DNA from 2 places in the Halarsenatibacter silvermanii genome. Region 2 is predicted to be linked to the other one. Evidence: riboswitches for the same ligand, from Rfam matches in the RefSeq annotation. Region 2 holds a riboswitch; the other holds the start of a gene.
What was found. Region 2 has a riboswitch for cobalamin ahead of BLT15_RS10015 (TVP38/TMEM64 family protein). Riboswitches for the same ligand answer to the same signal wherever they lie in the genome.
Positions count from the first base shown of each region.

Region 1: linked by a shared signal. The riboswitch ahead of BLT15_RS11845 (ABC transporter substrate-binding protein) and the one ahead of BLT15_RS10015 (TVP38/TMEM64 family protein) in region 2 are both predicted to bind cobalamin.

Region 1 covers NZ_FNGO01000031.1:5,374-21,592, forward strand. The annotation lists gene BLT15_RS11785 (HpcH/HpaI aldolase family protein) at 74-835, shown strand; gene BLT15_RS11795 (NADH-dependent [FeFe] hydrogenase, group A6) at 974-2,710, opposite strand; gene BLT15_RS11800 (complex I 51 kDa subunit family protein) at 2,703-3,944, opposite strand; gene BLT15_RS11805 (NADH-quinone oxidoreductase subunit NuoE family protein) at 3,958-4,377, opposite strand; gene BLT15_RS11810 (pyridoxal phosphate-dependent aminotransferase) at 4,674-5,867, shown strand; gene trpB (tryptophan synthase subunit beta) at 6,075-7,292, opposite strand; gene BLT15_RS11820 (NAD(P)-dependent alcohol dehydrogenase) at 8,059-9,162, shown strand; gene BLT15_RS11825 (carbonic anhydrase) at 9,481-9,864, shown strand; gene BLT15_RS11830 (MATE family efflux transporter) at 9,861-10,133, opposite strand; gene BLT15_RS11835 (ABC transporter ATP-binding protein) at 10,143-10,907, opposite strand; gene BLT15_RS11840 (FecCD family ABC transporter permease) at 10,898-11,977, opposite strand; gene BLT15_RS11845 (ABC transporter substrate-binding protein) at 12,063-13,205, opposite strand; cobalamin riboswitch at 13,417-13,629, opposite strand; gene tatA (twin-arginine translocase TatA/TatE family subunit) at 14,000-14,176, opposite strand; gene BLT15_RS11855 (4Fe-4S dicluster domain-containing protein) at 14,222-15,352, opposite strand; gene BLT15_RS11860 (TorD/DmsD family molecular chaperone) at 15,358-16,002, opposite strand; partial or broken gene BLT15_RS11865 (4Fe-4S dicluster domain-containing protein) at 16,018-16,219, opposite strand, start outside.
Region 2 covers NZ_FNGO01000020.1:14,692-30,956, forward strand. The annotation lists gene BLT15_RS09975 (SpoIIE family protein phosphatase) at 1-1,601, shown strand, start outside; gene BLT15_RS13635 (RAD55 family ATPase) at 1,736-1,972, shown strand; gene BLT15_RS13640 (ATPase domain-containing protein) at 2,017-2,370, shown strand; gene BLT15_RS13445 (ATPase domain-containing protein) at 2,363-3,205, shown strand; gene BLT15_RS09985 (sensor domain-containing protein) at 3,210-5,300, shown strand; gene BLT15_RS09990 (STAS domain-containing protein) at 5,479-5,781, shown strand; gene mgtE (magnesium transporter) at 5,837-7,216, opposite strand; gene BLT15_RS10000 (methyl-accepting chemotaxis protein) at 7,633-9,735, shown strand; gene BLT15_RS10005 (DUF2225 domain-containing protein) at 9,750-11,003, shown strand; gene BLT15_RS10010 (HD domain-containing phosphohydrolase) at 11,033-12,508, shown strand; gene BLT15_RS10015 (TVP38/TMEM64 family protein) at 12,540-13,316, opposite strand; cobalamin riboswitch at 13,415-13,619, opposite strand; gene BLT15_RS10020 (SpoIIE family protein phosphatase) at 13,929-15,128, opposite strand; gene BLT15_RS10025 (methyl-accepting chemotaxis protein) at 15,392-16,265, shown strand, end outside.

The sequences.
Region 1 (16,219 bases), on a different contig from region 2:
TTTCTCCATATCGGTCGATTTGATATAATTTTAGCCGTATTCATCAAAGGAAAACAGAACGGAGGAGATCAAAATGGGCCAGAAAAATTTAAAAGAAAAGCTTCTGGAGGGAGAAAAATGCCCGGGTATCTTTCAGGTGCTGGACCATCCCGGCGTATCAAGGATTATAGCTGCCGCTGACTTCGACTGGGTGGTTTTGGATGGCGAACACGGTCATTTTACCAGCTCCAGTCTGAGAAACTGCCTGGAAGTTCTGCAGGGACGAGATATTTCGCCTCTCATCAGAGCGCCCGATAATGATACAGCCATCATAAAGCAGATTCTGGATATAGGGCCGGAAGGAATATTGATCCCGCTGGTATCCGACCGCGAAGAATGCGAGTCGGCCGTTTCAGCCAGCAAGTATCCTCCCCGGGGCATCAGAGGTATAGGTCCCGGTCGGGCCACCAATTATGGAGATAATATGAAGGAATATCTGGAAAGCGCAAACGATGATATTTTGACAGCCGTTCAGGCCGAAACTGTCGGAGCTGTGAATAATATAGAGGAGATTGCAGAGGTGGAGGGCCTGGATATGATCTTCATAGGGCCTTTCGATCTCTCCGGCTCTATGGGTATACCGGGGCAGACCGACCATCAGCGGGTGCAGAAGGCGGTGGATAAGATCATAAAAGTCTGCCGCCGCCAGGATGTCGCTCTCGGAATGTGGTGTGAAGATGAAGAACACGCCGACAGGATGTACGAGAAGGGAGTGCAGTTTCTCGTCTGCAGCACGGAGTCGATGATCTTTTCTCAGGGGCTTGATGAGAGCCGGGAAAAATTTTCCGATTTTTAGCCGGGAAAGCCCCGCTGAAGACAAAGAAGAACCAAAAGCGAAAAGGCCGGACGCCAGCGGAGATAACTCTGTCCCGCTGTCGTCCGGCTTTTTTATCATCGATCAATTTTTTTGTACCCGATTTTTTCTCGGCCAGTTTTATCCTCCCGGCACGCCTCTGAAGGTGTAATCGGTGTGCAGCAGCTTATGGGCCCGGGAGCTGCCCGGTTCATCCAGAAATTCCTGATAGAGTTTCTGGATTCTGGGGTTTTCATGGGAACGGCGCAGCTCCTTGTTCTCATCTATATCATAAAGCGAGTTTATTCTCCGTTCCCTCACCTCTTCCCAGGTCATATCGGTATTGATCGGCTGGCCCCCGCCGCTGATACAGCCGCCCGGACAGGCCATCATCTCGACAAAATGAAATTCCTCTCCCGCTTCTATCTTCTCCATCATCTTTTGAGCATTGCTGAGGCCGTGGGCCACGCCCACCTTCAGGGTAATATCGTCGGTGACAGGTACCTCGGCCGTCTTCAATCCCTGCAGACCTCTGACCGGAGTGACATCGATCTCCTCGAGCTCCTCGCCGGTTATGAGATTATAGGCAGTTCTGACGGCCGCTTCCATAACGCCGCCGCTGGCTCCGAAAATATCGCCGGCTCCTGAGGAGACGCCCAGCATCTCATCATAATCCTCCGGTTCCAGCTGGCAGGCATCGATACCGACCGATTTCAGCATGCGGGCCGCCTCGCGGGTGGTCAGCACATAATCAACATCATCGCCCATCTCCGGCCGGTTGGCCTCAAACTTTTTGGCGGTGCAGGGCATTATGGAGACCACCACGAGCTCATCCTCAGCCAGCCCCATTTTATCGGCATAATAACTTTTGGCCACCGCCCCGAACATCTGCTGCGGCGATTTGGCCGTGGAGAGATTTTCGAGATATTCGGGATAAAAATGCTCGATGAATTTGATCCAGCCGGGGCTGCAGGATGTCAAAACCGGCAGATGATCATCGTTTAATACCCTCTCGACCACTTCGGTACCTTCCTCCATTATGGTTAGATCAGCAGTGAAATTGGTGTCGAATACCCGGTCAAACCCGAGTTTTCTCAAAGCGGCCACCATCTGACCGGTGGCGATGGTACCCGGTTCTTTTCCGAAGGGTTCAGCTATCGCCACACGTACCGAGGGAGCAGTCTGCACGATAACATGCTTATCATCATCGTAAATGGCATCCCAGACGCCGTCCTGATGATAGACCTCATGCAGAGCGCCGGTCGGACAGGAGACAACGCACTGACCGCAGTTGGTGCATTCCACATTGCCCATGCCTTTATCCCGGAAGGTGGTTACCTTTGTCTCGGGGCCGCGGTTGGCTTTGGCAAAGACGCCGACCCCCTGAACTTCCTCGCATTTTCTGATACAACGGGTGCAGTTGATGCATTTTTGCGGCTCCCTCACTATGGAAAAGCTGGAACGGTCGAGTTCTTCCTCGCCATTCCCGCTCGGCTCGAGGCGCACGCGGCTGACGCCGATATCCTGAGCTAAATCTTCGAGCTCACAGCTGCTCTGACGGCTGCAGATCAGACAGTTGAGCTCACAGCTGATATTGTGCGAGGCTATGATCATCTCGAATAAATTCTCTCTTACCTCTCTCACGCGGGGAGAATGGGTTTTGATCTCCATTCCCTCCCGGGCTCTGGTGTTGCAGGCCGGCCGCAGCTGGTCCTGGCCCTCGACTTCCACCACGCAGAGCCGGCAGCCCCCGTAAACTTCGAGATCATCGGCAAAACAGAGGGTGGGTATATTCACATTGATCTGGCTGGCCGCTTCTAAAATTGTGGTGCCCGGCTCGACGGTTACCTGCTTGTTATCGATGGTCAGTTCAATCATGATAAACAGCCTCCTCGGTTAGCTCCTGCTTGAATTCGGAAATGATCGAGCCTGTGGGAAGCCGAGCGGTCTGCCCCAGGCCACAGCGGGCGGCAGCCGCCATAGTGCTGCCCAGATCTTCTATTATCTCCAGCTTTTCTTCGGGGAAATCTTCGCTGCCGTTATCCGAATTGGAGACGATCTCATAAATCTGATGATTACCCTCCCGGCAGGGAAAACAGGTGCCGCAGGATTCGTCCATATAAAATCTGGCTATCCGGGTGAGAATATCTTTGAGATTTTGTTCCGAGCCGACCACCATAACTCCGCCCGAACCCAGGCTGGAACCGGCTTCATCCAGGCCTTCATAGGAATATTCGCACTGCAGCCTTTCCGGGGGCAGAACCCTGGTGGAAAGCCCGCCGGGAATTACAAATTTTATATCCTGGCTCTTTTTGAGCCCGCCGCCCAGATCGTCGATAATCTCCTGCAGAGTCGAGCTGCCGAATTCTACCTCATATACGCCGGAGAAATTGACATCGCCGCTGAGACAGACGAGTTTCGTCCCTTTGCTCTCTGCGGTGCCCAGGGCGGCAAATTTTTCGCTCCCCTGATTTAGGATCTCGGCAGCACAGGCCAGAGATTCGACATTGTTGACCAGCGTGGGACAGCCGCAGAGTCCTTTGCTGATGGGATAGGGCGGCTTGGTGCGCGATCCTCCTCTCATGCCCTCCAGCGAATTCAAAAGCGAGGTCTCATCGCCGCAGACATAACAGCCGGCGCCCCGAACTAATTTTATATCGAAGCTAAAGTCAGAACCCAATATATTCTCTCCCAAAACCCCTGATTCGCGAGCTTCTTCCAGCGTCTCCTGCAGAATATTTATCGAGTTGAAATATTCTCCTCTGATATAAATATAGCCAAAATCTGCATCTATCGTGTAGGCGGCGATCAGCATGCCCTCCAGAACTTTCAAAATCCTCTCATCCAGCAGATATCTGTCCTTAAAAGTGCCCGGTTCCCCCTCATCGGCATTGCAGATCACATACTTGAATTCTCCCTCTTCCTGATAGGCCAGCTCCCACTTTTTTCCGGTGGGAAAGCCGGCTCCTCCTCGGCCTAAAAGTCCGGCCTGGCTGATCTCTTCAATAATCGCCTCCGAACCTATATCCATGGCCCGCTGCAGGCCCGGAAAATCGTATTCCTCGAGATCCCGCAGCCGGGGCCCTTTGAGAAATTTTTGCTCCTGAACCATCAGCTTACCCTCCTTATTGACATTCTGATAGGATATCCAGCGCCCGGCCCGGGCTCATCTCCGTGTACATTTTGTCGTTTACCATCATCACCGGCCCTTCTCCGCAGTGTCCCAGACATTCGACGACTTCCAGGGTGAACAATTTATCCTCAGAGGTCTCGCCGCACTCCAGACCGAGATAATCCTGGACCGCTGTCAGCACCTCGCTGGAATCATTCAGATAGCATGATACGCTGTCGCAGAGCCTGATAATATATTTGCCGGTCGGTTCGGTGTAAAACATCGAGTAAAATTCCAGCGCCCCGTAGATCTTGGCCCGGGGTTCGGAAAATTTCTCCGCCAGATTGGTAATCTCTCTCTCAGGAATATAGCCGTAGGTGTCCTGAATGTCATGAGCCATCTCCAGCAGAATATCGTTGTCCCTCTGCAGCAATTTTTCCCGCCTCCTTTCTCCAGAGCTAGGTGTGTTAAAAACCTCATTTAGTTGTACTGGAAGATATAAAGCTGCGTTCACAATGAAATTTTTCCATATTTATAATTAAAAAGATAATGACATCTTTTATGTTAGATAAATATTCAGAAAATGTAAATGCTGTCTGTTTTTTTCATACATGTATACAAGTATTTTTAAAAGTGAATGATATCATAAGGTTTGCCTGGCCCTTTTTTATATGCTAAACTGAAAAAGGGAGTATTTTTGTAAAATTTTGAAGGGGGAATAAGCTAGTTATGAAATTATCGGAGAGGGCGCAGACGATTGAGGCATCGATGACGCTGGCCATAAGCGCCCGGGCCAAAGAATTACAGGCCGATGGTCACGATGTGATCGGATTTGGAGCGGGCGAGCCCGATTTTGACACTCCCGAACATATAGGAGAGGCCGGTAAAGAAGCCATCGATAAAGGACTTACCACCTACACACCTGCCGCCGGCACCAAAGGTTTGAAAAAAGCGGTGCAAAGAAAATTCAAAAAGGACAGCGGGCTGCATTACGATCTGGACCAGATTATAATATCCAACGGAGCCAAACACTGTCTTTTCAACACCTTTCAGGCTATTTTAAATGAAGGAGACGAGGTCATCATCCCTCTTCCCTACTGGGTTTCCTATCCGGAGATGGTAAAGATGGGCGGAGGAGATCCGACCTATGTAAAAGCCCGGGAGGAGAATGGATTTAAAGTCGACATCGGGGATCTGCGCGGAGCAGTAAACGAGGATACGAAGGCTTTAATTCTCAACAGCCCCAATAATCCGACCGGCTGTGTTTACACCGAAAAAAAGCTGGAAGAGATAGCCGCTCTGGCCGTGAAAGAAGATTTTATGGTGGTTTCAGATGAGATTTACGAGGAGATTATATATGATGAGAGGGAGCATGTGAGCATTGCCACTCTGGGCGAGGAGATCAAAAAGCAGACCATCGTGATAAATGGCATGTCCAAAGCCTATTCCATGACCGGCTGGCGGATCGGATTTGCCGCTGGACCGCAGGAAATAATCGAAATCATGGCTAATATGCAGAGCCATGCCACTTCCAATCCCAATTCCATAGCCCAGTATGCCAGCGTGGCAGGCCTGGAAGGATCTAAAGAGCCGATCTATGAGATGGTGGAAGTCTTCAAAGAACGCCGGGATTACATGGTCGAAGAGATAGATGATATGCCTGAAGTCAGCTGTATAAAGCCATACGGAGCCTTTTATCTCATGGTCAATATCGAGAATCTATTCGGCTCTACCTATGATGGTCAAAAGATTCAGGGTTCGATGTCATTTGCCGATCTTTTCCTGGAGGGAAAAAAAGTGGCGGTCGTGCCGGGCAAAGCCTTCGGCCATGACGGATATATCCGGCTTTCCTACGCTGCCTCGCTCGCGGATATCAAAGAGGGTCTAAAGCGGCTGCGCAAATTTATAGAGGAGATAGATTGAGATAAGAGATAGACCGGCTGAAATTTGTTTGAGATCATCTTCATTTTGAGATCATCTTCATAATGTATAATGCTGGAAGCTGTAAAGCGAAATGATACTTGAACTTAAGCTTTACTGCTTCCAGCAATTATTATCATGATAGTGATCCTGTAAGATATCTATCAACTGATAACAGGAAGAACCTAAATTAAAAGCTTTTATTCATCTTTAACTGAAGTGTTCGGAGGTCGACTCCACATCCTTATCGCCGCGTCCGGAGAGATTGACGACGATGATATCCTCGCTGTCCAGCTCTGGAGCCAGCCGGGAGAGATAAGCCAGAGCATGGGAGCTTTCTAAAGCAGGAATAATACCCTCCAGTTCAGATAACTCCCGAAAAGCAGCGAGAGCTTCTTCATCCGATATAGCTTCATAGCGGGCCCGGCCTGTTTTCCGCATATAGCTGTGTTCGGGGCCCACACCGGGATAATCGAGTCCGGCGGCCAAAGAATGAACGGGAGAACCCTCTCCCTTCTCATTCTGGAGCAGATAACTTTTATAGCCGTGTTTTACCCCCGGCTTTCCCCGGGTCATGGTGGCGGCATGTTCGCCTTCTTTATCTCCCTTTCCTCCCGCTTCCAGACCTATTAACTTCACCTCTTTTTCCTGACGGAAGGGATGGAAAAGACCGATGGCATTGCTGCCTCCTCCCACACAGGCCAGCAGATAATCCGGCAGCTTACCCTCTTTTTGCCTGATCTGTTCTTTTGTTTCCTCCCCTATGATGGATTGAAAATCTCTGACCATGGTGGGATAGGGATGAGGACCCACTGCTGATCCCAGCAGATAAAAGGTATCATCCAGATTTTGAATCCAGTCCTCCAGAGCAGCGTCGACGGCCTCTGAAAGCGTGGCATTTCCCCTGGTGACAGGATTTACTTCTGCCCCCAAAAGTCTCATCCGGTAGGCATTTAGCGATTGTCTTTCAACATCCTTTTTGCCCATGAAGATTTCGCATTCCAGACCAAACATGGCCGCTACAGTGGCGGTTGCCACTCCGTGCTGGCCCGCGCCGGTCTCCGCCACCAGCCGCTTTTTCCCCATGTGTTTGGCCAGCAGACACTGGCCGAGGGTGTTATTGATTTTGTGAGCACCCATATGGTTAAGATCCTCGCGTTTTAGATATATTTTTGCCCCGCCATATTTTTCTGTCAATCTTTCGGCAAAATATAGAGGTGAAGGTCTTCCCACATTTTCCTTTAAATAATGGGAGAGCGTATCCTGAAATTCCTGCTTTTCTCTGTACTCAAAATAGGCATCTTCCAGCTCCTGCAGGGCCGGTTCCAGTTCTTCTGGAACAAATCTGCCGCCAAATTCACCAAAAAAACCGTTTTCTTCTTCCCTATCATTTTCCCGGGTGACATCCGCCTGATCTGAATTTTGCATGAATTTTCCCCCTCTTATTGTTAAAAAATTAAGTAAATAAAAAAACAAAAAAAGCACGGACGCCAGCCCGATGAGATGGACGATATGAGGAAAATTATACAGCAGGGCAAATTGCCTCAGCTATTCTGCTTTCATCTCATCTAGCCTGGCTAAGCTCATCTCATCTAATTTTGATATGTTAATCAGTTGCAAATATAATAACTTATTATCTCCATCATGTCAAGCAGATGGCTGACTGCAGACAATACATGATTTTCCCGGCCTTTCTTATAGGTGTAAACAGTATTATCGGGTATATCATGTCTTCTGGCGACTAAAGCCCCGGTTAAAAAGCCTGAAAAGGGTCTTTTAGGGCGATCTTTGTGAAAATTTTATTAATTACAATGATAGTGCTGCATAATTTTCGGGCAGCCGCAGCTAATATAATCAGCCTGAGCCCTGTTATTTGAGGGATTAAGGGCATAAAGAGATATCCATTGCAGGTTCGGCATAATGATAATACAGGTCTTTATTGCTGCCATAAATGACTCTATCCTCTTTATTTACACCTGGTTGAGGGAAATAGAGAGACAAAAATTATTAAATATATATAAATAACAGGAACAAATAATCAGTTTTAGCTATAATATAGAAAATCATACACGAATAAAGCCTGGAAATCTTTTGAAAATAAGTAATTCAGGCTTTTATATTGAACTGGTCCCGCATGCATGTTATATTATAGGCGAGATAATGAAATTAATCACAATACCCGGGAGGTAATAAAATGAAATCCAAGATGAGAGAGGAGACGCTGAAGACTGCTACAAAAGTTAAGAGCTTTGCCATGAAAGAGGTCGGTGAGGTGGGCTGGATTGAAAAGCCCAAACCCGACTGTGGACCTTATGATGCCCTGATCAGACCGCTGGCTGTAGCCCCCTGCACTTCGGATATCCACACCGTTTATTCCGGAGCTATAGGTGAAAGAAATAATATGGTCTTAGGTCATGAAGCGGTGGGCGAAATTGTGGAAACCGGAGACAAAGTAGAGGATTTTGCAGCAGGTGATAAGGTGATAGTTCCCGCCATAACGCCGGACTGGCACAGCCGGGATATTCAGGATAGGGGACATCAGCACTCCGGAGGTATGCTGCAGGGCTTCAGATTTGCCAATGTAAAGGACGGGGTCTTCCGGGAGGTCTTTCATGTGAATCAGGCCGATCTTAATCTGGCCCATCTTTCCCCGGAGATATCGATGGAATCCGCCCTCATGCTCACAGATATGGTTACTACCGGCATGCATGGTGTTGAGCTGGCCGAGATAGGAAATGGCGATACTGTGGTCGTGCTGGGTATCGGACCTGTAGGACTTATGGCTATAGCCGGAGCTGCTATAAATGGAGCTTCCCGCATATTTGCTGTGGGTTCCAGACAGGTATGTGTTGAAGCTGCTAAAAGATACGGAATGACAGACCATATAAATTATCGTGATGGCGACACAGTCGAACAGATTATGGAGTCCACCGATGGCAAAGAGGTTGACTGCACCATCGTGGCAGGAGGCGGCCAGGATATACTCAAACAGGCTGTAGAGCTGACCAGGCCCGGCGGCACCATATCCAACCTTGTCTACTTCGATGAAGGCAAAGAGCTGCCTCTGCCCCGCTTTGAATGGGGTAACGGTATGGCCCATAAGGATATACGCGGCGGCCTCTGTCCTGGTGGCAGGGTGCGCATGGAAAAACTGAGCCGGCTGGTGGAGTATGGCAGGCTGGACCCCTCGCACCTAATAACACACCGCCTGTACGGATTAGAAGGCATTGAAGATGCTTTTAAGCTCATGAAGGAAAAACCCCGCGATATGATAAAACCCGTCGTAATGGTTGAATAGTTAAAAGCCTATCGGTATAGAACGGAACCATGGACATAAACAGATACTCCGGATAGTATTTTACTACCCTCAAAACCTGACGCTAGGTGATTTGAGTCCCGGCTGCTTCAATTCAGCAGTTGGGATTTTCTTATTTTGATGGTAATGAGCTTTTTTACCCCATCTATTTACCGGCTGAAGAGATGAAAACCTAAAATTTTAATCTGAAGCAGGAGTTTTTGCCGGCAGGGAGAATATCATAATTTAACAGCGAAAATTTGTCGGTTAAATATTCAAACGACTTCATGCTCAAAAACTTCTGAAAGGAGGTAGAATACAATGGAAAAGGGAGTTTTTATGACGGTGATTAACTGCATAGACGGCAGGGTACAGACGCCGGTTCTGGACTGGTTTCACGAGAATTACGAAGTTGATCACGTGGATATGATCACCGAACCGGGACCGAATCTCATCCTGGCGAAAAATGAGGATCAAAAAACAGTGGAGTCCATCAAAGAGCGGGTGAAGGTGTCTACTGAAGAACATAATTCTGAAAGAATAGCAGTTGTGGGTCATTATGATTGTGCTGCCAATCCGGCCGGCAGAGCAGGTCAGATTGAACATATTAAAGATGCAGTCGAGGTGGTCAATTCCTGGATATCGGGAGCCGATGTTTTAGGATTGTGGGTCGACAGCGACTGGCAGGTGGAAGTAGTCGATTAAAACTTATCAGAAGCCATAAAGCGCAGTCCACAAACAGTCCCACAAAAATTTCCATAATCCCCAGTTCCAGCGGTATCGCCGGCCCCGGTTAAATGACCGGATATTACCCGATAAAATGTGAGCAGAGGCGCGACCAGACACAGGGCACGCAAAAAGCCGGCAGCAAAAGCGAGGGTGGCGGCGTCTTCGCTGAAAATCGATACTGCATATGGAGCCAATAAAATCACAATCCCTGTATTTATAACGGCCGCAGTTAAGTGCTCTGCAATCCGGTTAGGTCAGGCGATAGGACTTTCCGGAACAATTATCTTCTCTCCCCGATGTTCGAGTACAGCCACTTCTACCCCGTAAACTTCCTGAAGATTTTCAGATGAAAGAATTTCCCGGCCGCCAGCAGCATAAACACGGCCTTCTGAGAGCATTATAAACTTATCGCTGTAACGAGAGGCAAGACTCAGATCATGGATTGCCGTGATCGCCGCTATCCCCCGGCTGGTCTCCTGGCGGATCAACTCCAAAACCTCCAGCTGATGGCGAAGATCCAGATCGCTGGTCGGTTCATCGAGGAGAAGAATATCCGGCTCCTGGGCTAAAGCTCTCCCAAAAAGAACCTTCTGGCGCTGACCTCCGCTCAGTCTTTTCACATCCCGCAGGCAGAGATCTTCCAGCTGCAGTTTTTCAATGATCTCCGAAACTATTTCCATATCTTTTTCGCGGGGCTTCCAGGATATATAAGGTTTGCGGCCCATCATGATAGCATCGAAGACGGTAACGGGAAAATTTCTGCTCTCGTTCTGCGGAACATAGCCCAGGTGTCGGGCCAGATCTTCTCTGGTAAGATTGAGCAAATCTCTGCCGTTAAAAATAAGCGAACCCTTTTTAGGGTCAAGAATCCGGTTTATGCACTTGATAAGGGTGCTTTTCCCCGAACCGTTGGGACCGATTATGCTTAAAATTTCACCTGCTTTGAGCTCAAAGCTTACATCCTCAAGCACCAGAGTTTCATCGTAGCTGAAATCGATAGAATCTACCTTTAACTCCATAAGTATTCTTTCCCCCTCATAACAAGATAGATAAACAGGGGGGCTCCCAGGAATGAGGTGACCACTCCCACGGGCAATACTATGGGAGATAGCAGCGTTCGGGCGGCAGTATCGGAGGCCAGCAGCAGAATTGAACCGGCTAGCGCTGAGAAGGGAATGAGATATCTATCATCGGTGCCTATTAACTTCCTGACCATATGAGGCGCCACCAATCCCACAAAACCGATAATTCCCACAAAAGAAACTATAACCGCTGCCAGAAAAGACGAAAGCAGCATTCCGATAATTCTCAATCTCTCCACGTCAACCCCCAAAGCTTCGGCGGATTCATCGCCCGAGCTCATCACATTATAATCCCAGCCTTTGCTGACAAAATAGATCAAACAGGGCAGCAGCACGGCGATGATCAGTCCCAGATCGGACCAGGTAGCCCGTCCCACATCTCCAAAAGTCCAGAAAACGATAGAGGCCACCTCGACATCGTCGGCAAAATACTGGATAGCTGTGGTGCCGGCCCCAAATAGAGAACCCAGAGCAACTCCGGTCAGTATGAGAGTTTCGGCTGCAGCCCCTTTGTAACGAACCAGGGCAAGGATGATAAGGGTGGAAACAAGCGCCCAGCCGAAGGCGGAAATGGTGGTTATATAAGGATTATTCAGAATAATATCTCCATCTGTACCGCTGTGAACCTGCCCCACTCCCAGAATGACGATGGAAAAGGCCGCTCCAAAGCCAGCTGCCTGGGATACACCGAGGGTGAAGGGTGAACCAAGAGGATTTTTCAATATAGTCTGCATTATGGTGCCCGATACCGAGAGGCCGGCCCCGGCAACGATGGCAGCTATCACCTGAGGTATTCTTATGTTCCAGATTATGACCCTGACAGGTCCCGAGGTTTCCGCCCCCAGCAAAACCGCCAGCACCTCCCGGGGCGGAATTGTGGTCGAACCCACGGATATGGCTATAATAACCAGAAAAGCCAGGATGATAAGAGATGCGATGCCAAAAATGAATTTTTTGTACTGATGTGATCGATAATCCTGCAAAACGCGATTTTTAACTTCCTCCAAAAGACGATCCCCCTCGAAATTTACAATAAATATTTTCCACCCCTATAGGCCCTATACGCCCTAATATTTGCCAATATTGACGAATCTATTTTTCCAGCAGATTTATCTGTTCAAAGGAGGGGAAAAACTCCTGCTGTTCTTCAAAAACCGGTTCGCCCAGAAACACTTCCATAATTTCTTCCGCCCGGTCGACAGGATCTACATCTTCAAAAGCTTCCGGATATATGACACTTCCTATATAGTAACCGTTGGCCAGAATATTGCTGAACTGGCGGTGATAGGAGGAATAGGGCAGAAGTGTATGAGTTCTCTCTTTTTGTACTGCCTTAAGAGCGGCGAACTCGTCATGCCGGTCCATATCGTCGTAAACCAGGTTTAAATTGCTGGAATCCATGAAAATATAGTCAGGATCCCAGAGCATAAGCTGTTCTCTGTCCACATTGGCCTGGGTGACGGTGTCAAAATCCAGCTCTCTTTCGGCGACATGATCGGCATCTAAAAATTCCAGGGGAGGAAAGGGCACCCGGACCGAGGTCAAGCCATGAGCTCCCCTGTGACCCATACCTCCGATAAAGACTTCCGGTCTTTTTTCTTCGGTCACCTCCTGACCTCTGCTTTCCAGGTCGGATATAATCTCTTCGGTAAAATCTATCAGTTCTTCGGCTCTATCCTCCTCGCCGAATATTTCTCCCAGGATGCGCCAGTCGTCGAAGAGCACATCACGATATTTGTGCAGATCGCCAAAATCCAGATAAACGACCGGTATTTCCGTCCTGTCCTGTAGATCTTCAGCATCCTGGACATCTCCCGAATGAATGATCAAATCAGGATCCTGACGGGCGATGAGCTCGGAATCGCCGCCGTGGTTGGGTCCTATCTGAGGTTTTTCTCTCAACTCTTCATAGACCAGCTGATAATCCCGGTAAAGCTCGTCATCAGAGCCGACTTCTCCTTCTTCGACCCCGATTATATTTTCGACCCCGGTAAAATAGAGAACATTGCGCGGGGCCCCGGAACCGACGGCTATGACTTCTTCTGGCTCATGAGGAACTTCAACAATTCGACCTCCCCTATCCTCTATCTCCAGAACCTCACCGGAAACCCGGGCGGACTGCGGATTGATAAATGCTCCAGCAGCCAGAATGAAAACCACTGCGAGTGAGATCAGCAGGAAATTTTTCATAAAACGATGATAGAAATTATTAAAAAGCGGTATTGAGGTGACCAATTTTAGAAATAACCTCCTTTGTTTTTTTGCCCGTTTATTGTTGCTCATATTTATGGCAAAATAAAAGGCCCAACCCTGACAGGTTGAGCGGTTTAGGTGAGTAAGCCTACACAGGTCCGGTAAAATGCGACGGTTAAATGAGCTGATAGGAGATATAAGGGACTCTCCGGTCCTGTATTAGCTTCACCTACATTCCCTGCCATAGGGGAACTGCAGGCTCGACAACCAGGCAGGTCTCCTGACTTCTGGCCTTTGCCGGATTTTACCTTCCCAGCGCCCTTGCCGGCCGGGCAAAATCATAGGCGACTGGTGGCAGATAAAAATCCGGGGTGACCAGTTACAGTGGCGGGCCCGTTCAGGCTTCTCACCTGATTCCCTATTATCCCCCGGCAATGCCGGAGGCACCTGATTGCGCCGATATTTAGTTTTTTTCCCTGCTTTATTAATTCAAGATATGTGATTATATTCCTTCCCGGTTATTTCCGGTTTTTTTCCGCTGTAAAAATAATGAGCTTTCCCGCCTGTTTCCAGCAGTGCCTCACGGCAAATAAATGTGTTACTGCCCCGAGGTTCTCACCCCGAGATTCTCATCAATAGAATCACTTGAGGACATAGGCCATAGCTCTTCCAACCGGCCCCTTATTATCCTGGATCTTCCTTTTATCAGTTGATAGATATCGTATAAGATCGGGGGGGAATTTCATTGTGAACGAAGCTTTATATCTTACAGTACAACTAAATGAGGTTTTTTATACACCTATTAACCAACTAAAGACAAGAAGATCCATTATCTTTTACTCGTCTTTATCTTCGTCTATTACGGAAACTTCCTCCACCTCTTTGCTGGCATTTTTAAGCTCTCTTATACCCGAACCTATAGCTCTTCCCATCTCCGGTACTCTGCCGGGGCCAAAGATTATCAGGATTATCCCCAGAATTATAATCAATTCAGGAGCGCCCAGTCCAAACATTATATTACCTCCTTTGCAAAAGAGAATTGGAATAAAAAATGAAAACTAACAAAAATAACATTTATCTCTGCCGCTTTTTAAATTGAACGGGGCCCCACAATCAGGGCATTTTCCCAGCCTGAATCCGGGCTCAAGGACGATCCTGCCGGCGGTAAACTCATCATGTGTGAGACCGCCGACAAATTTTAAAGCATCCTGAGGACAGCTGCTGCGGCAGACATGACAGCCGGTGCATCTGCCCGGATAAAAAAACGGATTTTCCTGGGTGAATTTGATCGCGCCGGTGGGACATAATTTTTCACAGCGCCGGCAGCATGTGCAGCGTTCTTCTCTGAATTCCGGCCGGGCAGAAATTATCAAATTATCATTAATATCCAGACTGTTATTTTCTGCAGATATCCTGCAGATTATCTGCAGTAATTCCCGGGGAAGTATGACACTATCTTCTTTTCCAGCTCCGGGATATCTTTTCTGCAGCTCTTCTTTTCCCATCTCTGTCAGATCTTCCAAAACCTCCCCGCTTTTCCGGGCCAGACTGGAGAAAACTTCCCGGCGGTCCAGTTCTTCATCATCTTCATCGGTATCACCCGATAAAGATGAGCTGCCGTCTGATCCGGGCCTTTTTTTGCCGGTATAAATAAAAGGCCTGCAGCCGGGAAAAATCTTTTTGAGAAATTCAACCTGGTTTTTTATCCAGGGGGCGACACGGTCAAAGTTGCTGCAGCCAGCCTCCCGGCAATCTGCAAAGGGGAGATAAAGTTCACTCCCCAGAACTGGAGGGATAATGAGCCGGGCCAAAGAAAAACTTCCCGGGCAGCCTGTCAATATTGCCCCGGAAGAATCTGATTTTTTCAATTTTTTGCAGACAGGCTTGAGAAAGCTGCGGGATTGGGCGGCCTGAATGAGTCTGCTGTTTATCTTTGTTCTTTCCAGCTCTTTAAAATTTAAGGCTGCAGTCGGGCATATAGAGATGCACAATCCACAGCCAGTACAGCGATCATGTTTTTTCGGAATATCATTTTTCTGCAGGCTGAGATTGCGCCGGGGACAGATTCTAACACAGCCCCGGCAGCAGAGAAAATTTCTATCATTATTCAGACATCTTGAACCTTTAATCTCAATTTCTTCTGGCAGAACCTTTTCAGCGAAGAGTCTGAACAGATATTTGCCCAGCATGATGATCAGGCGATCCGGGCCAGATATTCACGTTCTTGTGCCAGAAAATAAGCGAGTATATCGGCCAGACTATCATAATACTCAGAATCGAAGTTATTTTTGATCCTGTCGACAAAGGGCTCATACCAGGGAGCCAGACAATTTTCCAGGAAATATTTCTGCCATTTCAGAACGTTTTCCCCGCTATCTTCGGACTTATGCTCCTCTGACAGAACCAGCTGCTGTTCAGTCAGATAGGCCAAAAAATTGAGCTCCAAAGCTATATGATCGGGCAGGTCCTTGAAGGAATCGGATAATTCCAGCTCCAGTTTTTCATATATATCCATCACCGCCCGGGTGCTTTCTCCCATGGTCACCTTATCATCGATATAATAAGAGCCATAGGGAGGGGCCAGAAGTTTATCCGGCCCCAGAAAGAGTTTGCTGTGTTCAATCAGCAGCTCCTCGAGAGAACTATAACTTTCGCTGGCATTTTCCAGCCCCTGCACATATTCTTTTGCTTCAGTCCAGGCCTCCAGGATTTTGAAGTTCTCTGAGAATTCTTTGCTGTAGGAAGAAGTTAAATTATCCGCTTCGGGAACGTAAAATCCAGCGCTCAGGGCATGGTAAATGTTACGGCGTGCTTTTATTTTTTCTTCTTCTGTATTCATGAATTTATTTCACCTCTACTGCTTTTCCAGTTTGCTGAACTCCCTGATATAATAAACATTGGGTTCTGTCCCCTGATCTTCCTTTAATCTGGTGGCCTCATATTCTTCCAGCAGCTGATATACCTCGCTGCTGGTATCATCCAGATCGCCGAAATTCAGGGCCTGGGCGGGACAGGATTCCACACAGTAGGGATTGAGACCTTCGGCGAGTCTGTGA
Region 2 (16,265 bases):
TTTCCAGAGCTTTGAGCAGTGAATTTTCCCGCAGAGCCAGTGAAGAAGAGCTTAAACTCACACAGTTTTCTGTGGATAAGGCCCCGGTGGGAGTTTTTTGGATAACTCCGGAAGGGAAATTTGAGTATGTAAATGATAGAGCCTGTGAAATTTTGAGTTATTCAAAAGATGAGTTAGTTGGTATGGAAGTTCCTGATATAGACCCCAACTTTCAGGCAGAAAATCATGACCAGGAGTGGCAGAAGATCAAGGAGAAAAAGTATGACAAATTGGAGACACAGCTGATAAGAAAAAATGGGGAAAAATTTCCGGCTGAAGTGATAAACCGTTATTTGCAGTATAAAGATAAAGAGTATGAACTGGCTTTTGTCCTGGATATAACAGAGAGAAAGGAAAAAGAGAGACAGCTCAGAGATAATAAAAACCTGCTGCAGAGCCTGGCCAATACAACTCCGGGTTCAGTCTATCAGCTTAAGCTTTTGCCTGATGGTTCCTTCTGTTTTCCCTATGCCACCGAAGATATCTATGAGATTTATGAAGTTACTCCGGAAGAAGTAAAAAAAGATGCCGGCAAAGTATTTGATAGGCTTCATCCGGAGGATTATGAGCGGGTAGCTGATTCCATCAAAAAGTCAGCGGAAAATTTAACTGTATGGGAGGAAGAATACAGAGTTAAACTGCCCGAAAAAGGCATAAGATGGCTGCATGGCTATGCCGAGCCGGAAAAAAGGCCTGACGGCAGCATCATCTGGCACGGCAATATAAGGGATATTACCGAACGCAAAAAAAGAGAAAGAAAGCTGCAGGAACAAAAAGAGGAAATAGAAGAACTGAACGATAGTTTAAATGCCAATATAGAAAAGGCGAGAATGATGCATAGACAGTTTTTGCCCGATCACCTGCCGGAGGTTAATAATCTTTCTTTCAGCACCTATTATGAGCCGGCAGATAGGCTGGGCGGGGATTTTTATTATATGATCGAATTTGAAGACGAAATTCTTTTTTATATATCGGATGTGAGCGGTCATGATTTGAGCAGCTCCATGCTGAATATTTTTCTAAAAGATGCGATCAACTCCTATCTTTTTCACAGTCAGGAGACAGAGAAAAAGAAAAAATTATCGCCCGCTCACATTATCCAGCACGTAAATGAGCGGTTCAAGGAGGAAAACTTTCTCGCCGATTATTTCATCTGTCTGTTGATGGGAACAATAGATAAAAAAAGTTTTGAAGTTAATCTCAGCAATGCTGGAATCCAGTTTCCGCCTTTCCTAATCCAGAGACAGGGCAGTGTTTCTTCTATCCCCTGCAGCGGTATGCCTGTAACAGTGGTGAATGAAAATTTCATCTATAAAAACTGCAGTTATAATCTCAAGCCCGGGGACACTCTCGTTATGAGTACAGATGGATTATTTGAACAGGCAGACAGCCGAAATAATATGTATGGTGAAGAGAGGCATCTGCAGATATTGATCGAGAATGCTGATTTAAAACCAGAGGAAATGGTGCATAAAATTTATGGAGATTTTGCTGAATTTAAAGGTGATGAACTCCTTCAGGATGATTTAACCTCACTTTTAATCCAGCGTGAGTTTGCTTAAAGAAAATGATAAAATTTGCAGCAATGTTGAAGTAAGCGGATAAATTATCAGATATAATAAGGCAAACAAATACATCATTTAATATCTCAAATTATTAAGATAAACAAACTAAATTATATCAAGAGGTGGTTAAAATGGTAAATAAAGAGAGGCTATCAACAGGGATAAGCGGTCTGGACACAATTTTAAAAGGTGGCTTAATTTCCGGTGATTCCTATCTGGTGAGAGGAAAAGCAGGCAGTGGTAAAACAACACTGGGTCTGCATTTTTTGTGTGCTAATTTAGAGGAAGACAGCTCTCGTCTATTCGTTTCCCTATCAGAGCCTGCCTCTAAAATAGCCAGAAACGCTGAGAAAAGATTGAGTTTTTAGATTTAAGTCCTTCCAGCAGATTTGTAGAGGAAGAAGATTACAGTGTGTTTCCTTCTTCCGAGGTTGAGCAGCAGCCTCTTTTAGAAAAAATCATTGAAAAAATAAAAGAGATGCAGCCGGAGAGGATATTTATTGATGGGCTGACCCAGCTGCGCATTTTGTCCACAGATGATTATCGCTTCCGCAAAAATATTCAATCTCTGATTAATCTAATGGCAGATATAGAGGCAACTCCCATGCTAGTATCGGAAGTGGGCAGCCGGCCGGATGATGATCTGCAGTTTATCAGTGATGGCATAATTAATCTTAAGAAACGGGGAAGCGAGAGGAAAATTTCTGTTGCCAAAATTAGAGGATCCGGGTTTAAAAAAAGGTTTACACACTTATATTTTGGATAAAGAAGGTATGAAGGTTTATCCCTCTTTAAATCCTGATTTTTCCCCTTCCGCCAGAGAAAAAACTGATAATGCACCTATATCTTCGGGAGTTCCAGAAATTGATAAGATGCTGCACGGCGGAATTGAAAAGAATACAAGTACAATTATTACAGGGCCTACTGGTTCGGGGAAAACATCTCTGGGGCTTACATTCATGAAAGAAGCAGCAGGCCGGGGTGAAAGATCAGTTGTATACCTGCTGGAAGAAAGTCCAGAAGTTTTAAAGCGGAGGTCCAAAACCATCAATATCCCCGTTGAAGAGATGATTGAAAATAAAAATTTGCAATTAATTACGGTAAACCGCGGGGAATTAACACCCGAGATATTTGTTCATCGGGTTAAGAAAGAAGTCGAAGAGAATGATACAAAGCTGGTAATGATTGATAGTGTTACAGCATTTAATTCCCTTTTCCTGGATGAGAACTGGAACAAACTTGATTTGAGGAAAGTTTTGGATTCCCTGCGGAAGCTTCTTATTAATAACAATGCCACCCTTCTTATGATCAACGAGATACCCAATATCACCGGGGATTTTCGGGTGACCGATGATCAAATAAGCTATCTGGCAGATAATATAATAATTCTTCGCTATATAGAATTAAGTGGAGGTATGCAAAAAGCAATCGGAGTGCTGAAAAAAAGGCTGAGCAGTTTTGAAACCAAGTTGAGAGAGTTTGAGATTTCAAAATATGGCTTAGAAGTGGGAGAGCCCATGGAGGATCTAAGCGGAATACTTTCGGGTAATCCCGAGTTGACTTCTGAAGGGCGATCAAATAGTAATAAAAAGGAGGGTTAAAATTATGAGCAGGCTTGGAAAATCTTCTGAAGAAAAGATCAAAAAAGAGAATATAAATCTCTTAATTTCCAATGACAGGAACCGAGAATTATTAAAGGAGCTGCTCAGTGATAAATTTGAGGTTTTTGTGCAGGAAGAGACAAATTTCAATAAATTTAACCTGATATTTCTGGATGAAAAATATTTTAAACGATATAAAGAACAGATAAAGAGTTATAAGCAGGATAATCGAACATTTACTCCTATGATTTACCTGCAGGATAAAGGTAAAGATACTTCACAAAATTTATTTAAATTGGTTGAAGATGTCATTGAATTACCGGTTTCCCAAAAATTATTGTTGGCAAGAGTAGATAATCTGATTCGCAACAAAAGATTATGGACTGAATGGAATATTTTAAAAGAGAGATATGAAAACATATTTAATAATATTAATGATATGATATTTTTAGTAGACATTATTGAGAAGGAAGAACCTGGATTTAAAATTGTCGAAGTAAATAAAAAACTTCTGGAAGAGCTTAAATATGACAAAGAAGCTCTGAAAAATTCTTCTCTGGAAAAATTTATGCCGGAAGAAGATGTTAATGAGTTATTTAAATTCTTGAAAGATCAGGGAGAAGCTTTGTTAACCACTAAATTTTATCCCGAAGAAGGGGAAGCAATTCCGGTGGAGATAAATGCTCGGAAACTTAATATACAGGGAAAAGAGCAGATTCTATGTGCTGCCCGGGATATGACTGAAAAGAGAAAAAGAGAAGAACTAGAAGAGGTTTCTTTTTACGATCCCAACAGTGGACTGCCCAATAGCTCCAGTTTAATTAAAAACATGGACAAGCTGATAGAAGAGGAAAAAACTGAAGATATATATCTTCTGGTCATAGATATCAAAAATTACGAGGAGATTATGAATTCAATCGGCCATACAAGATGGGGAGGTTTTCTCAAGGAAATTGCCACTCAGCTGAAAGAAAGATTGGAACTTAAATTTATCCTGAACGAAAGAGAAGCTGCGAATAGTGATATGGAAATAAGTGTATACAATATATACCATGATAAGCTTGGTTTTTTGTTGGTAAATACTTCCGAGGATAGGCTCACTGACTTTATTGAGGAGTTGAAGGATAAAACGGAACTCTCCTTCTATTACAATAGTATTCCGATATTTTTGAATTCTCATCTGGGAGTAGCCCCCTATCAGAAGGGAGATAAAGCTGTAGAGTTATTTCAGCGTGCCTATCAGGCCATGAATTCTGCTGTGAGTGATAAAAAGAGAATAAAAATTTATGAAGAAGCTTTAGAAACAGAGACACAGGAGAATTTTATGATTTTAGGAGATGTGAGAAATGCTCTGGATGAAGATCAGTTCGAATTACATTACATGCCTAAAGTCAGGTTAAAAACCGGTGAAATTACGGGTGTGGAGGCATTAATTAGATGGCCGCACCCTGAACGCGGTAATATTTCACCCGGAGAATTTATACCTCCGGTGGAGAGAACAGGGCTCATTAATGAATTGACTCACTGGGTGCTCAATAGAGCAGCCGAAAAAAAGCGGATTTTGGCGGATAGAGGAATTGATATAAACATGGCAGTTAACATTTCTCCCCGTAATTTAAAGCAAAAAGGATTTGTAGAAGATGTTAAAAATATAATCGCCCAAAATGGTTTAAAGCCAGCTCAATTTGAACTGGAACTTACGGAGACGGAAATAATGGAAGATGTAATAGGAGGCAATAACTCCCTGGGACAACTATTGAAAGAAGACATTAAAATTTCCATGGATGATTTTGGCACAGGTTATTCCTCTTTAGCTTATTTGAAGAATCTAGATATCAATACTCTCAAAATAGATTTATCCTTTGTGCAGGTGATGAATGAAGATAAAAAAAGCTATGAAATAGTGAAAACCGCCATAAGATTGGGTCAGGTATTGGGGAAAGAAATTGTGGCCGAGGGTATTGAAAGTCAGGATGTTATGGGGGATTTAAAGGAATTGGGCTGTGATTACGGTCAGGGCTATTACATTGGCAAACCTATGCCCAGAGAAGACTTTGTTGATTTTTACGGCAGCTGGCAGGAGCAAATTTTTTGATAGGGAAAATTGGGAGGAGAGATCAAAGGGAATAGGAAAGACGGAGAAATTAATTGATGGTTTTAAGGTTTGAAATATTAGAACAGTTAGGTTTTGTTTATGGCAGAAGATTTGGGGTAGATGTAATTTTAAAAATTAAAACCAAGTTAAAATTCCACCTCAGAAAGGGGATGATATTTTGAAAGTAGAAGTAAAAGATAATTCTGCTCGCATCATCCCGGAAGAAAGCATAGACCTGGCCAATGCAGAAAAGCTTGAAGAAAAATTTAATGAAATTATAAAGAAAGACATACATAACATTATTCTGGACATGAAAGATACGGTTGATATAGATAGTATGGCTGCAGGGAAAATACTTTTTATTCATAAAAAAATGAGAGAAAAAGGCGGCAATATGGTTATAGAAAATGTAACTTCGGATAATATCAAAGATATTTTTGACATGATAAATCTGGATGAGGTTATAGAGATCAGAAATTAGGCTTTCTAAAATATTGGAGCGGAAGATTTTATAGTGTAGCTTTGTTCGATCTTTTTTAAACTATCACCCCCAGCAGAAACAGGGTGCTTAGGCCCAGATAAATCGTGACGCCGGTAATATCAGTAATGGTAGTTAGAAAAGGTCCGGTCATCATGGCGGGGTCTTTGCCCAATTTTTTTATCAGGAAAGGGAAAGTCCCTCCAACTATACCTGCGACCAGCACATTGGCTGCCAGAGCTGTACCCGCTATAATACCCAGCAGCGGAATTCCTTCTAAGAAATATGCCAGCAGGGCAAAAAGCAGCCCCAAAGCCAGCCCATTAAATATTCCGATCGCCACCTCTTTGCGCAGCACGCGGACAAAATCTCCCAGCTGCACTTCCCCTAAAGCTATACTCCTGATGGAAACGGAAAGAGCCTGAATCCCCACATTTCCCCCCATGTCAGTGATCATGGGCAAAAAGGCAGCCAGAATGGCAATTTGAGCGATGGTATCTTCAAAGCTGCTGATGACGGCCACCGCCCCCAGATTGAGGAAAACATTAAAAGCCATCCAGGGCAGTCTCATACGGATGGCCTCTTTAGGGCTGGTGAAAAAGCTTTCTTCTCCGCTGGCACCGGTAAGGGAGACAAAATCATCCGCCAGCTTTTCCGAGAGCTGATCTATAGCCGTATCCAGGGTCAAAACCCCCAGCAATTTATCGTCTTCGTCAATCACCGGCAGCAAATTAAGACGCCTGTACTGCAAAGTTTTGGCCGCTTCTTCGACCGGCTCATCGACTCTGGCTACATGAATATCCTGATCCATCAAATCCTCTGCTTTTTCTGATCTGTCGGCAAAACTTAATTCCTGGGCGGAAATTACTCCTATCAGTTTTTCTCGGTCATCTGTAACATATACATAGGCTGTGTTGTTAATTCTTTGGCGTGCCCGGCGCAGTTTCTGCAATGCTTCCGGAACTGTGGTATCTCTATGTACTGCTACATACTCAGTTTCCATATGGCCGCCGGCAGTTTCAGGACCATGAGAGCTCAGTTTTTTTACATCTTCCTCCAGCTCAGGATGAAGTTTTTTCCACAGCTTTTCCTGCTCTTCATAGGGCAGATGATCAAGCAGATCCGTCACTTCGTCACTATCCAGATGGGCGAATAACTGTTTTTGCTCATTTTCCTCCATCTCTTTTAGCAGTTCTATAGTCAGTTCTTCGGGCAGCCAGGCGGCAATCTCGCCGGCGCGATCCCAGCCCAGTCCGCGCAAAAAGGGAAGAATATTTGAGCGGGGAATAGCAATTATTATATCTCTTATTCTGCGGTTGGAAAGCTGCTGAGAAATTTCTACAGCTTCCTCATAATTGCCGGATTCCAGTAAAGCTTCCAGCTTCTCCACCTGTAATTTTAAACTTTCTGTATCGAGCAAGGTTTCTTTTCCTGGCATATTTTCACCTCCGTTAGTTTAGTATAATATATCAAAACATTATTAATAGCAACATTTTTTTGGATTTTCATCGAAAACACCCGGCTAAAAATCTTTATTATTCTTAGTTAAAAGGTTTGAATTTAAAAATTGCGCTCCCTTCGCAAAAGCTTGTCCCTGAGCTCACGCTTAGCCCGGCACATCCTGAGCCGGAAACACTATTTTTTGGCCATGGACTTAACCTGAGTTTCGAAAAATTTCGAGCATCACTTTCTAATTGATATATTGAGCTGAACCTGCAGGCAGGAAAATGAATCTGCATATACAATTCTATATTAGGCAGAGTCAGTACTAAAACACAAAACAGTCTGCGGCATTTAGATTGATAGAATTTAAGGATGCTTATTTAAGCACAAAAATATCAGGGGGCTATTTCATTGAAAAAGTGGCTGGCAAATTTGAGTTTAAAACCAAAATTAGTAATTTTGTTTTTGATCATCGGACTTGTTCCCGTTTTAATTGTAGGAGTGTTTTCTTTCAGAACTTCTGAGCAGGAGATCCAGAATCAGATATATAATACTATTTCCATGGCCGGTTATCAAACAGAGACATCTCTGGACGATTTCTGGAATGAACGTGAGATGGATATGTTGAGCACCATCAATAACAATGAAATATATGAGTCTATGACTGAATCGGAAGATGAGACGGATGAAGGAGAGGAATGGGCTAAAGGAGTTTTTGAATTCAGAATTGGTGAGACCATTGATAATATCCATGAATCATTCGAGCATTACGAAGCCATATCAGTGACCAGCCCTCGCGGCGTCGTTACCTACTCCACCGATGAAGATGATATCGGAGCTGATCTTTCCGACAGAGATTATCTTCAAGCTGCTCTGGAGGGGGAGATGAACTGGTCTGAGCCTTTTTATTCCGATGTGAGAGAAGAACACCTTATCACTCTTGCTGCTCCGGTCAGAACCGAAGGCGTCGAAGGAGAGATTGTCGGAGCTATGATATTCGTGGTCGACACCTCCCATGTGGATGAGATAATACATCAGGGGCTGGAAGAGCTGGGTGAGACAGCCGATGCTTACATAATAGATTCGGATGGACTTCTATTGACCAACACTCTGATCGGTGATCTGGCGGAAGGAGCTGCCTTCCAGGAACGGATAGAAACTGAAGCTGTAGGGAGACTGTCAGAACCAATTTCCGCAGGAGAATTCGATTTTCGATACACAGCAGAGTATGTTGAATATAGAGGTCAGCCAGTCTTAGGTCAAAATGAAGTCATACGTTACGGAGATACGGCAGCCGGTCTGATTATCGAGATTGATCAGGAGGAGATACTTGCTGGCACCCGTGATCTCAGAAACAATATGCTGATAACTATACTGGCATCCGGCATTATAATAGCCTTTTTCGCCTATTTTATAGCCAGAAGTGTGGCTAACCCCATTGTACTTTTGACCGGAGTCATCGAAAAAATTGCTGATTTAGACCTGACGTTCCAGGAAGATAGCAGGGCAACCGAATTTCTCGATAGAGATGATGAAATAGGTAGAATCACCCAATCCGTCGCCGATATGCAGCAGAATTTGATTGATTCTGTTGAGCAGGAGAAGAATATTGCCGAGAATCTGGCTTCTTCCAGCCAGCAGCTTTCGGCCAACAGCGAAGAGATGTCCGCCTCTGCTGATGAGATCAGCACGGCCATAGAGGAAGTCGCTTCGGGCGCAGAGGAGCAGTCAGCTCAGATAGATGAAACTCAGGAAAACATGGAAGATCTCAGCCAGGGTATAGATGCAGTGACCGAGCGCGCCCGGAATATGGAAGAAAAGGCAGATCAGGTAAGAGAAGAGGTTGACCAGGGCAATAATGCGCTGGAAAACTCGCGTCAGAAGATCGACAGCGTGGAGGAAAAATCTTCTCAGGTTGCTGAAGATATCAATAAACTTGGCGATCTATCCGACGAGATCAGTGAAATAGTTGAGCTTATCAGCAATATATCGGAACAGACAAATCTGCTGGCTTTAAATGCGGCCATCGAAGCGGCCCGGGCCGGACAGGCCGGACAGGGTTTCAGCGTGGTAGCTGATGAGATTAGAGAGCTGGCCGAAGAATCTTCACAGGCTACCGAGGAGATAGCTGGATTGATAGGGAAAATCCAGAACAGGGTCGATAGTTCTGTACAGCAGACCGAAGAGACTGTTGATGTTGTGGAAGAAAGCGTAACGGCCATCGAAGATACCCGCGATACCTTCACCCAGATAGAGGATGCTATAGAGGATCTCACCGATCTAATTCAGGATGTTACCGCCAGCGCCAATCAGATGGCGGTGGGCAGCAGTGAGGTATCGGCAGCTATGGAAGAGATTGCCGCGGTCAGCGAGGAAGTTTCCGGCAACGCTGAAGAAGTTGCCGCCGCCAGCGAGGAACAGAGCGCTTCCACCCAGGAAGTCGTCAGAGCTTCGGAAGATCTTGCTGAGATGGCTCAAAAGCTTAATGAACTGACAGATGAATTTGAAATTTAACTGGAGATGATTTTTTGGATATCAAAGATTTGCTGGATAAGCAAAAGGCTAAATATTACAGGACAAAACAGGGGAAGAAAATCTTCCTCAAAGGAGATAAAGCCCGGGAAGTTTTTATTTTACTCAAGGGTACGATAGCTATCTTTGATTCCCAATCTGATTTTAATCGCGAGATGATGGCAGAAAAGATTTCCTCGGGGGAGATTTTTGGCGAGGGAGCTCTGGTAAAAGAAAAAAAACATCTTTATAGCTCGGTAGCTCTTAAAAAAAGCCTATATGCAGGTCTTGAAGCTCAAGATTTTGAATATCTGCTGGGAAACTCCGGAGAGCTGAGAGAAAAATTATTCGCCGCTCTTTCGCGCAGAAAGAAAAAGCTCAACCAGGATGATTATGAGAAAGTTATCGTAGAGCTGAAGGGGAAGCTTCCCCCCTCTGAAGATAGCAGGGTCGTTTCCTCCGGGGAGAATGAAAGCAGCAGTCTCGGGGAATGGAGTTCGGATTATTTGCCAATGGATGGTATATATTTATCCGGGCACAGGGAGATAAGAGAGGAAATTTCTTCTGATGCTGAAAATTTTGCGAAATACATCTTCTCCAAAACCCGGAAATGTCCGGTCTGTCAGGCTGAAATCGAGGTCAGAAAAATAAGAAAATCCCGTCTGAGTCTGGATGAGATGCGCAGCGACCTGCGGCAGATATACTCTAACTTCAAGCCCAGCTGGTATTATATCTGGACCTGCCCCTACTGCTTTTATACGGCCCCCAAAAATGATTTTGATGAGCTCTGCAGAAAAAATGAATCTCTGCTGGAAAAGAAATTTAAGGATGTAATTTTGGAGACTGAAGATGAAAAAGTTAAGGCCGGCTATAGTGTGCCGAGAAAATTAAATGAGGTTTTTCGAGCTTATTATACTGCCCTGAGACTTTTTGATTTTCTCGAAGTTGAGCACGACAAACCGGGAGCGGCCTGGATTCGGCTCAGCTGGCTGTATGAAGACGCAGGGTTTGAGAAGCTCCAGGCAAAAGCTGCTGAGCGAGCTCTTTATCATCTGGAGAAATTTTATCTTCACGGTGATACCGGCAGATTATCCCAGGAAGCAGAACACAGAATCGTTTTAATGCTCTCTGACCTGATAATAAAGCACGACGAAAAACCTGAAAGAGCTTTAAAGATGCTCGACAGTTTGATAAGAGCTGATCATATAAAGAGAGTTTATAGAAGATTGGCCCGGGAAAAGTTCCGCGAATTAAAAGATAAAAATAGATAAATTTAAAGCGTGACTGGGGGTAATTTTATTTGTCTGCACTTTATCAGCAGTTAAATGATAAATTTTCCTCGCTTAGAAGAGAAAATTATAATAAATCTTCGCTGGTGGCGGTCAGCCACGCCATAGAGGATGTTGTCATGGAACATAAATTGCCGGCCTGTATGTATGTTTTTTTTCAGAAAAATGAATTCTTTGCCAGCGAACGCGATAGGTATCTCAAACTTGATGCTGTTTGTTCCGGACTTTATCTGTTCGCAGATGAATTTAGCCCGGATTTAAAGGTTAATTTCAGCGAAAGCACTCACTTTTTTGATATCAAAGAGTTTTCAGCGAAAATCAGAAAAGATCTGCTGCAGGAATGGGCAGTCATTGTGGATCATCCCGTTCACTCCATGGCGCTGGTCACCCAGGAAATGCCTGATAAACAGCATATGGTCGGCGATTCTTTTCGTATCTTCAAAGGCAATTTGTTTTTTGAAAAAGATATAGTCAGAAAGTCGGCCGAGATAATCAAGGGATTTATTCGACAGGATTATTCCCCCGGTTTTTCAGAAAGGAATTTTGCAGGGGCTGATGAGAAGGAGGAGAAGAATAATTCTTTTTCGTGTTCACATAGCTTTGCTGAAGGTGAAAATCTGCGTTCAGATCAGATCATAGAACATTTTCTCAGCAACGCTCTACAGGGGATAGAGGAAAAAGTAAATCAGCTGGCCAATCAAAATGTAATGCTCAGCTTCACCCTGGAAGAAAATGAAAAAAGGACCAGAGAGATAGTTAAAAGGCTCTGTTTTGCCGCAGAATATAGAGATGAGGACACAGCACTGCATCTGGCCAAGATAGGAGTCTTTTCAACCCTTGCTTTCTCGCTGGTGACCTCTGATGAGGAAAAGCTTGAGAGGATGTATTATGCTTCATTAATGCATGATGTGGGGAAAATAGGAATCCCCGATCGTATTTTATTTAAATCCGGAAAATTAACCGATGAAGAGTACGAAAAAATAAAAGAACATCCTTCTATAGCGGGCAATATTCTCAGGGGAAGTGACCACGAGCTCATCAAAATGGCCAAAAGAATTGCCTGTACACATCATGAACGCTGGGACGGTGAAGGCTATCCCAGGGGACTGGCGGGAGAAGAAATACCTCTCGAAGGCAGAATTGTTGCTATAGTGGACGTTTTCGATGCTCTGGTATCAGAGCGAGTTTATAAGGACAGCTATCCGGTCGAAAAAGCTGTAGCGATAATGAAAGATGATCGAAACAAGCACTTCGATGGTGAGTTGCTGGACCTTTTTCTGGAAAATTTAGACCAGATAATTTCTTATAAAAACAAACTTGAAGCCAATTTTGCCGGCCTTCCAGAAAATGAAGTCGCTTCTCACTATTTTAGACTACATCCTGAATTTTCACTTCTATCAGCAGAAGAGATACCCCAATATGAGGATTTTATTGACAGAACTCAAAAAGATTCCTCGCCGCCATTCAACATCCTGTTTTCTGACTGAAGCTACGCGCAGCTGCAGTTCTAATCTCTATTTACCGGCAATTATTATCGGAAGTACAGAGTATTCGGTTGTGTAGAAATTTTGATAGCAAAGGTATCAATCCCAGAGCAACGAGGGATAGTATGACCCGGGGATCCATTAAATTTGCTGCTTTATTAATTTCGTTGATCTGTCTGCCGGCATTTACAAAAATGATGATGCCGGGAAGATGGCCTATGAAGCTAACCCAGAGAAATGTGAAAGTCTTTACAGGAGTGAAGGCAAAAAAGGAGTTTATGATAAAAGAAGGACACAATTCACTCAATCTTAAAAGAAATAGAAGAGAGGCCCCGTATTCATCCAGGAGCTGTTCCAGAGAGTGAAAACGCCCGGCAAATCTTTTTTTGGCCGGGTCTTTAAAAGCGTACCTGCTGAGCAGGAAAACTGTTAAAACCCCCAGATTAACTGACAGTGAAACCAGCGCCACTGCCAGCCAGAAATTAAAAATGGCGCCGCCAACTATAGATAACACACCGGTTCCGGGTATGGATATGACGGCGAAAATATAACGGACCAGCAGAAAAATTACTATTGAGAGCAGCAAATGATTCTGGCTTAAGGTGTTTAATCTGCTGATATTGTCCTGAAACCATTCCAGACTGAAGCCGCTGTCAAAAAGCATAAAATACATCATTAACGCTGCTATAACAAATATAAAAAGGCGAATCATATTTTTGCGACTAATCTTAAATGCTGTCAGAAGCCTATCCATGGCAGCCCCCTCCAAACACAAAAACCCGGCCTCGACAGCCGGTGGCAGGATAATCATGGACACTGCTGACCGATGAAAAATAATCTTCCGGAAGCAGGGCTGATCCAGCCAGCAGCTGATTTGATTACCTGCTGCCCCCTGCCGACGAGGGAAAGAGCAGGTTTCGGTGCCGGGCAGGTTTCCTGACTTCTGGATAACAAAACCTGACATAACGACAGATTCCTTCCCTAACGTTTAACTTACTTTAGGTGGCAGATTGCCATCAAATCCAGTTACAGTGGCGGGCCCGTTCAGGTTTTACACCTGATTCCCTATTACCTCCCGGTCACGACCGGGAACACCCGACTTAAATTTTATAATTCTTTTTCAAAATTAAATTTATAGATGCAGGATCATATTCCTGCTTAAATTATCATATATATTGTATTCTGCGAGAAAATATTCTTTTGGATACCTGTATACAGGTATTTATTTTGCTTATGACTTTATTTTATTTGTTTCGTATTTTATCATGTTAACAGGTTAATCGAAATATCCTTCCCCCCTAAAAAAGCGTCTGATCACTTCCGGATATCTTTTATAATTTTGCAATCCTAACCCCCCAATCCCAGGGTACTTCCTGGGCACCTGCGTTTCAGGATTCATACCTCCTGAGATGCAGGTATTTTTTTATTTCAGTTTTCTATTTTTTATTGCCATCATTGTAATATCATCTCCTACTGGAGTTTCACCTCGAAACTGCTTTAAACTTTCACAGGTTTTATTAATTAAAGTCTCTGGTCTTCTGTAGTCCAGCGCAGTTATCAGTTCCATCAGCCTCATCTCTCCATACATCTCCTCTGAGCTCTCCGCCTGACGTTGTTCTATCAGACCATCTGTATAAATTAAAAGAGTTGAGTTTTCAGAAAGAACAAACCGGCAATCTTCATATTTTTGCTCTGAACGGGTGGTGAGATAAGAAATAGGGGGACCGGAACACTTCAGGCTGGCCGGTCTGCTGCTTTCGATGATCAGCTTGGGCGGAAAATGAAATCCGGCGTTTACGAGATTTATCTCATAGTTCTCGATATCCATAACTCCCATGACCAGCGAGATAAAATAATCAGCGGGAAAATCTTCTTCGCTGAAGCGCCTGGAGATGTAGTTAACGATATCAGCGGGCTTGATTTCATCGGAATTTGAAGCTGACAAAAGATAAGAGTTTATTGCTTCCCGCAGGAATATGTTGAGAATTGAACTGCTCAGATCGTGACCGCTCACGTCGGAAACATAAAATATCAATTTATTTTCGAGTTTTACGTAATTGTAAAAATCGCCTCCCAGTCTGTTGGCCGGCTGGTAATGAAAAGCAAAATCCAGTCCGGGAATATCGGGAGGCCCCGCCGGCAAAAATTGATCATGGAGCATTTTGGTTTTCTGTAGAGATTCCTCTATTTTCAATTCGCCTTTTTTCTTTTCCGTGATATCCTCGTGCGCTATGACGACAGCATAAGGCCCTTCGTCATCGTAGGGGGTAACTTTCATTCTATACCAGCTTTTTTTATCCGGGCCGTGACAGGGATATTCTTTTTCGTAGTAATCACTTTTTCTGCGCATCACGCTTTTGATTGCCTCGGTCAATTCAGTGGGTTCTCCTTTCGCGTTCAGGGTGACCTTCAAATAATTAATTCCCTCGGAACATTTATCAGGATCCAGGTTATTTTCCCGGGCGTGTTCTTTCCAGGAGCGGTTGGTGTAACGGATGATACCTTTGTCGTCCAGTATGGCTATATTGGCAGAGAGAGAATCCAGAGCAGCCTGAACAAGTCTGCATCTGTTTTCTATGAACTGATCTTCCGGGGCTATTTGGGCCGATTTTTTTTCGGACATGGTAATCCCCCTAAATTCAACTGAGTTTAAAAGATGTCATTTGCTCATCATAGTGAGTATATTATCCTTTTTTATCATTATACAATAAAATCGTATATTTTTCATAAATATTTTTACGTCCGGAGTATATGATTGCCTGTATACGGGAAAAAAGTACTGAAATATGCAGGAAATTGATGCTGACATCGGGAAGAAATTATTAGCGCAGAATAATACTATGCAAATTTATAGAGGTGATTTAAAAAGTGCCATCATTGCGGAAAATGTCCTTTAAGAAAAAATTGATTATCGCTGTTGTTCTGGGGATTATAATTTTATCGACAGGTTTAAGCTTATATTCGCTCAACCAGTCTAACACCGTTTTACAGGAGGAAGAAGAGGAATTCTTTGCAGCTTTGGGCAATTTTTTGGAAGCGCAAATTGAAGATAGAGTTGAAATGGCCCGGGTAAACGTGCTGCGGACTGCCAACAATCAAATGGTTCAGGAATTTTTTGGCGAGCGCGAACGTCAGCAGATGGCAGAGTTTTTGGGCCCGGAGATAGAAGCGGTGGAAGAGGAAGTGGGTAGAGTTCATTTTCACGAGCCTGATTCCACTTCTTTTTTAAGAGTTCACAGACCTGAAAGATACGGGGATGATCTCAGTGATGTTAGAGAGATCGTCAATGAAGCTAACAGCCGTCAGGAGTTTTTGCAGGGGTTGGAAGCTGGAACTTCGGCTATCAGTATTCGCGCCATAGCTCCGGTCGAGTATGAGGGTGAACATGTGGGAACTGTTGAATTTGGATCAGCTTTTGATGATTATTTTGCCCACAGGCTGCAGGAGAATCTGGGCGGAGAAATTTTCTTTTATGTATTCGAGGATGAAGATATGCCGTTCTGGGAAGAGGTGAGCGAAGATGATGGCCTCTTTGGAGCGACAGCAGAAGATCGATGGCAGGTGCCTCAGGAGAAGCTGGCAGAAGCCGAAACAGGAGAAAGGGTTTTCTTTTACTCCGAAGATGAGACTGAAGGTATTTATCTTCTGCCCTTCGAGGACTATTCTGGTGAGGTGCTGGGTTACATCAAGACAGTGCAGGATCGAGAAGATGTTGTCGCTCAAAGTGCTGCTATAACTCGAAATATCGGAATATTTTCGG